2 regions of the Pseudoalteromonas 'SMAR' genome follow, and region 2 is predicted to be linked to the other one. Evidence: predicted binding sites of a transcription regulator. Region 2 holds the regulator's gene; the other holds the start of a gene.

Region 1 (4,175 bases), on a different contig from region 2:
GCAAAGGCTCATCACAGGCTTTATCCAAGTCACGCTTGTAGGTGTCAGTTGGCATAATGCCTTGCGAGTATGTGGTTTCGTTGAACTTAGGACACGCGCCACGTTCTTTTGCCAACTCGTTTGAGGCTTTCATCAAGTAGTATTGAATCGCTTCAAAAGTTTTGTGAGTTAAGCTGTTTGCGCTGCCATCTGAATACTTAACGCCATTCTTAGCAAGGTAGTAGGCATAGTTGATAACACCAATACCTAGGGTTCTACGACCCATGGTGGCGTTGTAGGCTGCAGGCACTGGGTAATCCTGATAATCCAATAAATTATCCAGGGCACGCACCGCCAGCTCCGCTAACTCTTCTAATTCATCAAGCGATTTTATGGCACCTAAATTAAAGGCTGACAGTGTACACAGCGCAATCTCACCCTCAGGGTCGTTAACATGACTAAGCGGCTTAGTAGGAAGAGCAATTTCCAAACACAAGTTCGACTGACGAATTGGTGCAACCTTAGAGTCAAACGGACTATGGGTGTTGCAGTGGTCAACGTTTTGTAAGTAAATACGACCCGTGCTAGCGCGCTCTTGGGCAAACATAGAGAACAGCTCAATGGCTTTGATGCGCTTCTTGCGGATCGACTCATCTTGCTCGTATTGCACGTAAAGTTGTTCGAACTTTTCTTGGTCTTCAAAGAACGCGTCGTACAGGCCTGGCACATCCGATGGGCTGAACAAGGTAATGTAGTCGTCTTTAATCAAACGGCTGTACATGGTCTTGTTGAATTGCACGCCATAATCTAAGTGACGTACCCGGTTTTCTTCAACACCGCGGTTATTTTTCAATACCAAGAGGTTTTCAACTTCAAGGTGCCATAATGGGTAGAATAGGGTTGCAGCACCACCGCGCACACCGCCTTGAGAGCAGCTTTTCACTGCTGTTTGGAAGTGCTTGTAAAAAGGAATACAGCCAGTGTGGTATGCCTCGCCATTGCGAATTGGGCTACCCAGTGCACGGATACGACCAGCATTGATACCAATACCTGCGCGTTGACTGACGTATTTGACAATAGCAGACGAGGTAGCATTGATTGAGTCGAGGCTATCGCCACATTCAATAAGTACACATGAACTAAATTGTCTGGTTGGTGTACGCACGCCAGCCATAATTGGTGTTGGCAGCGAAATCTTAAAGGTCGATACAGCGTCATAGAAACGCTTGATGTAGTCAAGACGCGTTTCTTTGGGATAGTTTGAAAATAAGCTCGCTGCCACTAGCACGTACAAAAACTGCGCACTCTCATAGATTTCACCGGTGACACGGTTTTGCACAAGGTATTTACCTTCAAGCTGTTTAACCGCAGCATAGCTGAAATTCATATCGCGCTGATGATCAATGTAGTTGTTAAGCTCGTCAAACTCTTCGCGAGTATAATCAGCCAGTAGATGCTGATCGTAGCGCTGGTCTTCAACTAACTTAACGACATGATCGTAAAGATGTGGCGGCTCGAAGCAGCCATAGGCCTTTTTACGTAAATGGAAAATGGCTAGGCGCGCAGCTAAATATTGGTAATCAGGTGACTCTTTAGAAATCAAATCAGCCGCAGCTTTAATGATGGTTTCATGAATGTCACCAGTACGAATACCGTCATAGAACTGGATATGAGACTTCAATTCGACCTGAGACACAGAAACGTTATCTAGTCCTTCTGCCGCCCATGTGATGACACGATGGATTTTCTCTAGGTCTAACGGTTCTTTGCGACCGTTTCTTTTGCATACAGATAGCTGTTGGTTCATATGTATGTGCCTGTATTCCTTAGGAACGCGCTTATTATGGTATCGCACGATGTAAATTGATTAGCAAACCACCACTATATATGGTGCCCTAGTAGCTAGGGATCACAAGATAGTGGGGTTAGCGTTAATTTGCAAGAGAACAACTTCAGTGCGATTGTGGATAAGTTTGGGATAATTTCATAATGTTAGGAGCTACTAACCTATGACTATCGGCTTATCTACTAGCAAAGAAAAATCAACTCTAAGATCGTCATTTTCTGCAAAATATAAAAAATTTTTTAACTGATTTTTTTCTACACAAATTCGTATCTATTATAGCAAAAACACAATATATGGGTATTTATTGTTTTTATACCACTATATGTGCGTAAGTAGCGCCATTGGGTTAGTAAGATAAAGATCCGCCTGCCAGGCCAACGCTTGCTGCTTTGAAGGAATAAACCCCCACATTGCCGCGGCACTGATCATATTTGCAGATTTAGCAGCAATAATGTCGCGCTCGGCATCGCCGACGTAAATACATTCATGAGCTGCAACCCCAAGCTTCTCGGCCACCAGCAGAAGAGGCTCTGGGTGAGGTTTAGCCACTTTCAGCGTATCGCCGCACACAACCGCTTCAATAGTCGCGAGCTCTGCTATGTGTGTTAGTAACGGAAATGTTAAAAACTCGGGTTTGTTGGTCATTATGCCAACGGCGATACCGCGCGCTTTAAGATTGCTCAATAACTCGGCGACTCCAGCAAAACAATGGGAGTGAACGGCAAGATTATCTTGATAATGATCCAGCACTGCTTGGCGTAATTGCTGTTTATCAAAGCGCGCTAAGTCATCGCCAAACCCCACTTCAAGTAGCGCGGCAACGCCATTGGAAATGGCACTGCTGTAAACGCTCTTACTGACCTTAGGAAGCTGCTTGCTGGTGAGGACATGATTTAACGCCGCACCGAGATCATCACTGGTGTCTAACAGTGTGCCATCTAAATCAAATAGAACTGCTTTGATCATGCTAGCTTCTCAAAATGAAGAATATAATTCACCGACACGTCTTTACTAAGATTAAAGGTTTTAGTCAGTGGGTTATAATTGATCCCCGTGGCCGCGCGGACTTTTAGGCCATACTGTTCAGCCCAAGTGATTAAGGTGGAAGGGCGAATGAATTTATCGTGCTCGTGGGTGCCTTCTGGTACCATTTTCATTACTTTTTCGGCCGCAACAATGGCCAATAAATAGGCTTTAGTGGTTTTGTTTAGGGTTGAGAAAAACACCTGACCACCGGGTTTAACCAATTGCGCCACAGCGCGGATAATAGACTCAGGGTCGGGCACGTGTTCGAGCATTTCCATGCAGGTCACAACATCAAAGGTTGCCGGGTTTTCTGCAGCATATTGTTCTACTGGCACCTTTTGGTATGCGACCTTAACGTTGGCTTCTAGGGCGTGCAGCTTAGCAACATTCAGAGGCTCTTGGCCCATATCGATGCCGGTGGCATCCGCGCCCATTTTCGCCATGCTTTCAGTTAAAATTCCACCCCCGCAACCAACATCCAGTACTTTCTTGTCGAACAGGCCTTGGCTTTTGTCATTAATAAAGTCTAACCGTAAAGGATTGATGTCGTGCAGCGGCTTAAACTCACCGTCTTTATCCCACCAGCGCTCAGCGATGTCTTCGAATTTCGCGATTTCAGTTGGGTCTACATTTTGATGTTCGGTCATAAAAAACTTCCTCGTTTAATTGAGCGCATTATAAAGGGGATTAGATAAAAATAGCACCTGTAAAACAGCAAAAAGTGTGATAGCATGCTTGTTGAATTTAATAATAAACAAAGCCCCTGACGGTACTCTGAGGCAATTCAGCTACTTTTTAAAGCGTGTTTTTGACGCTTTTAATAAAACAGCAATTTGACGTTCAGAATGCAGCTTTTCACCAGCTGTAGTGTGACACAAATGGGGTGGACACTGAAGGAAAGTGGAGTCAAATGTCTGATCTCGCCAATGAAATCCTGCCAGTCAATATCGAAGATGAACTAAAAAATTCATACCTTGATTACGCCATGAGTGTGATCGTAGGGCGTGCATTACCTGATGTGAGAGACGGTTTAAAACCGGTTCACCGTCGGGTGTTATTCGCCATGAATGAACTAAAGAATGACTGGAATAAACCGTATAAAAAGTCTGCTCGTGTGGTAGGTGACGTCATCGGTAAATATCACCCACACGGTGATAGCGCGGTATACGACACTATCGTACGTATGGCGCAGCCTTTCTCACTCCGTTATATGCTTGTCGATGGCCAAGGTAACTTTGGTTCCGTAGATGGTGACTCAGCAGCGGCAATGCGTTATACCGAAGTCCGTATGGCTAAAGTAGCGCACGAGCTGTTGGCCGACCTC
Region 2 (4,175 bases):
AGTTTACACTGTGCCACTTTTTCAATGGTGGTTTCATTAAGGTTGCGGTACTCAATTAAATCGGCAATGGTGCCAATTTTAATGCCATGTTCGTTAGCAAACACTTCCAATTGCGGGCGACGTGCCATGGTACCATCGGGGTTGAGAATTTCGACGATCACCGATGACGGTTCAAGACCGGCAAGTCTGGCTAAGTCACAGCCTGCTTCAGTGTGCCCTGCACGTGTTAATACTCCACCTGGCTGCGCCATAATAGGGAAAATGTGCCCTGGTTGCACAATGTCTTCTGGTACTGCGCCTTTGGCAACGGCAGCCTGAACGGTGCGCGCTCGGTCAGCGGCTGAGATCCCGGTAGTGACTCCCTTTGCCGCTTCGATAGACAAAGTAAAGTTAGTGGAAAATTGCGCGCCATTCGACTTTACCATTAGCGGTAAGTTTAATTGCTCACAACGCTCCTGGGTCATAGTCAAACAGATTAAACCGCGGCCGTAGGTCGCCATGAAATTGATTGCGTCTGGTGTAATGTGTTCTGCCGCAATGATCAGATCACCTTCATTTTCTCGGTCTTCATCATCCATTAAAATTACCATTTTACCGGCTTTAATGTCAGCAATGATTTCCTCAGCAGTGTTTAAACTCATAGTTTTCCCATTTTGTACTTTGTCTTTGGCTACTTTATAAAGCCAGCTTTCGCCAATAAACTTGTTGTGAGAGTAGAACCGCTGGCTGCGCCTTGCTCGGCATGAATTAATCTTTCGAGGTAGCGCGCAATTTGGTCAACTTCAAGGTTGACCATTGACCCAACCTGAAACCCCGCTACGGTGGTTTCTTGTGCCGTATGTGGCACTATGGTCAATTTAAATTTATTCTCTTCTACGGCATTCACCGTTAAACTGATACCATCGATAGCAACAGATCCCTTATAGGGGATGTATTTCATTAGCTCAGGTTTGGTTTGTAACCAATACTCCGTGGCTCTGGCATTAGGGTTAATCGCCACCACTTCAGCAACGCCATCGATGTGCCCGGAGACCAAGTGACCACCTAAACGCGAAGTCGGCTGCAGCGCCTTTTCAAGGTTCACCAGTTGACCTTTTTGGTATTCAGAAAACAGCGTTAGCGCCCGTGTTTCATTAGAGACATCGGCACGGAAACCGTCGTTAAACTTTGCTGTCACGGTCAAGCACACACCATTGGTGGCAATGCTATCGCCTAATTGCACATCCTGCATATCCAGTGACGAGCTAGAAATTCTGACAATTAAATCACCGCCTTGTAACTGTAGCTCGCTAATTTTACCTGTTGCTTCAACAATACCTGTAAACATATTACTTCTCTTTACTTGCGATGATTTTTATATCTGGGCCAATTTGGCTCACGGCATTAAATTGCAGCTCAGCGATGTCACTCATCTGAGTCAGTTCCGGTGTATTAAACAACCCCCGCCCTGGACCTATGATTTTAGGTGCCAAATAAACAATGTATTCATCAATCAGGTTTTGCTCATGCATGGCACCACATAAGGTGGCCCCAGCCTCTAACCACAAGGCATTACACTGTTTGTTACCGAGCGTTTGCAAAATCGCCTGTAAATCCAGCTTTCCTGCCACTTCAGGTATAACTATTTGTTCTACGTAGTGAGGCCAATCGTGTGAATTATCAATAGTACGGCGAAAAATAACTATCGGTGCAGCAATTTGAAAAAAAGCCAAGTCCGGAGTCAATCGATTATCAGAATCAATCACGGCACGCAGCGGTTGGCGAATTTGCGTTAATGGATACTCTACTTGCGCGGCAAATTCACTGCGCACGTTTAATCGGGCATTGTCTGCAAGCACGGTATCGGCGCCGCTGAGAATGGCGCAGCTTTGGGCGCGATGTTGTTGTACGTCCAGGCGAGCGGGCTCAGAGGTGATCCATTTACTTTGGCCATTATTCAGCGCTGTTTTACCGTCCAAGGAGGCGGCTAATTTACAGCTCACAAACGGCATAGACGTTGCCATGCGCTTTAAAAAACCACGATTAAGCTCTACCGCTTGCTGCTCTAACAGCCCTGATGCGGTGTCAATGCCAGCGTCTTGTAACATCGCCAGACCGCGCCCAGCGACTTCGGGGTTGGGGTCCACCATCGCGGCAATGACTTTGGCGACTTTGGCTTTGATCAGCCCCTCAGCACAGGGTGGCGTGCGACCATAGTGGCTACACGGCTCTAAAGTTACATAAGCGGTGGCCCCTTGGGCACGAGCGCCTGCCATTCGCAGTGCATGCACTTCGGCATGTGGCTCACCTGCCTTTAGGTGCGCGCCTTCACCAACAATTTCATCGTTTTTAACAATCACGCAGCCAACATTGGGATTAGGACTGGTGGTAAACTGACCACGCTTTGCCAGCGCAATGGCGCGCTGCATATAGGCTTGGTCTTGTGGGCTAAACGACTGGCTCAATCTCCTAGCCTCGCAATTTCTTCGCCAAATTCACGAATATCTTCAAACGAGCGATACACAGAAGCAAAGCGCACATACGCCACTTTATCGAGTTTTTTTAATGACTCCATGATGCATTCGCCAATCAAGTCACTGGACACTTCGCGCTCGCCAGTGCCACGAATTTGCGACTTAATTTTATGTACCACTTCTTCTATTTGTTCGGTGCTAACGGGACGCTTTTCTAGCGCCCGATGCATACCATTGAGGAGTTTGTCTTCATTAAAAGGCTCACGCGAACCATCTTGTTTTATCACTCTGGGCATAAGCAGTTCAGCGCCTTCAAAGGTGGTAAAGCGCTCATGGCATAAAATGCACTCACGGCGGCGGCGAACTTGATGACCGGATGCGATCAATCTGGAATCGATCACTTTGGTGTCTTTGGCTGTACAAAATGGGCAATGCATAAGCGTTCTCGTTAACTAACCCCAGCTCTACAAAACTAAATAGGATGTTTATGCCGTCATCGCATGTTAATGCGTAACGGCTTCATCGCTAACCAAACGAGGCTGGAATACCAGTGAGTGTTTGACTGAGTTTAGCCATCACTCGCCTTGACCAGCTTTGCCGACTGTTATCACGAATACACAGGCAATTGGCTAGAGCGACCTTAATGAGAACCGGGCAAACAAAAAAGGCCGCTTAAATGCGGCCTTAATCATAACAAAAAAACTGCTTTTTTGTGTGCGATTTTATGCGTAAACCGGTAATTTAGCACAAATTGCTTTTACTTTTTCTTTCACTTGGGCCTGAACCGCTGGGTCGTTGATGTTATCTAAGACGTCACAGATCCAACCTGCAAGCTCTTTCGATTCCGCTTCTTTAAAGCCGCGACGGGTGATAGCCGGCGAGCCAATACGCAGACCAGAAGTAACAAACGGTGAACGCGGGTCATTCGGTACTGAGTTTTTATTTACCGTGATATTGGCATTACCCAGTGCCGCATCTGCGTCTTTACCCGTGATGTCTTTGTCAATCAGGTCAAGCAGGAATAAGTGGTTATCTGTTTTGCCAGAAACCACTTTGTAGCCGCGCTGTTGCAGTACTTCTACCATTGCCTGGGCATTTTTTACCACTTGGGTTTGGTATGCTTTGAACTCTGGCTCAAGTGCTTCTTTGAACGCCACTGCTTTAGCCGCAATTACGTGACACAGAGGGCCACCTTGACCACCAGGGAAAACCGCACTGTTTAGCTTTTTGTAGATATCTTCGTCACCACAAGCTGAAATGATCAGACCACCACGTGGGCCTGCTAGCGTTTTGTGCGTTGTGGTGGTAACTACGTGGGCGTGAGGCACTGGACTTGGGTAAACACCCGCGGCAACAAGGCCTGCTACGTGTGCCATATCAACCAGTAAGTAAGCACCTACTTTATCAGCAATCTCGCGGAACTTAGCCCAATCAACAATACCTGAATAAGCAGAGAAACCGCCAATGATCATTTTTGGCTTGTGCTCAAGAGCTAATGCTTCAACCTGGGCGTAATCAATTTCACCGGTTTCTTCGTTTAGGCCGTATTGAATGGCGTTATAGGTTTTACCAGAGAAGTTTACGTGCGAACCATGAGTTAAGTGGCCACCGTGTGCCAGGCTCATACCTAGTACGGTATCGTGTGGCTGAAGAAGCGCTTGGAAAACCGCTGCATTGGCTTGCGAACCTGCGTGTGGTTGCACGTTTGCGTAAGTTGAACCA

The links. Region 2 encodes NrdR, which represses ribonucleotide reductase genes. Its sites were predicted from a motif close to AAACACNANATNTNGTGTTT; they were not measured.
Region 1: a site for NrdR is predicted at 1,856-1,875, ahead of nrdA (class 1a ribonucleoside-diphosphate reductase subunit alpha). Genes of this name have one in related genera too.

Annotation. Positions count from the first base shown of each region.
Region 1 covers NZ_JBLWMW010000012.1:53,935-58,109, reverse strand. Annotated here, with positions in the region: gene nrdA (class 1a ribonucleoside-diphosphate reductase subunit alpha) at 1-1,786, opposite strand, end outside; gene ACNKW2_RS07385 (HAD family hydrolase) at 2,144-2,791, opposite strand; gene ubiG (bifunctional 2-polyprenyl-6-hydroxyphenol methylase/3-demethylubiquinol 3-O-methyltransferase UbiG) at 2,788-3,498, opposite strand; gene gyrA (DNA topoisomerase (ATP-hydrolyzing) subunit A) at 3,762-4,175, shown strand, end outside.
Region 2 covers NZ_JBLWMW010000005.1:54,014-58,188, forward strand. Annotated here, with positions in the region: gene ribBA (bifunctional 3,4-dihydroxy-2-butanone-4-phosphate synthase/GTP cyclohydrolase II) at 1-641, opposite strand, end outside; gene ACNKW2_RS03790 (riboflavin synthase) at 671-1,327, opposite strand; gene ribD (bifunctional diaminohydroxyphosphoribosylaminopyrimidine deaminase/5-amino-6-(5-phosphoribosylamino)uracil reductase RibD) at 1,329-2,444, opposite strand; gene nrdR (transcriptional regulator NrdR) at 2,441-2,890, opposite strand; gene glyA (serine hydroxymethyltransferase) at 3,176-4,175, opposite strand, start outside.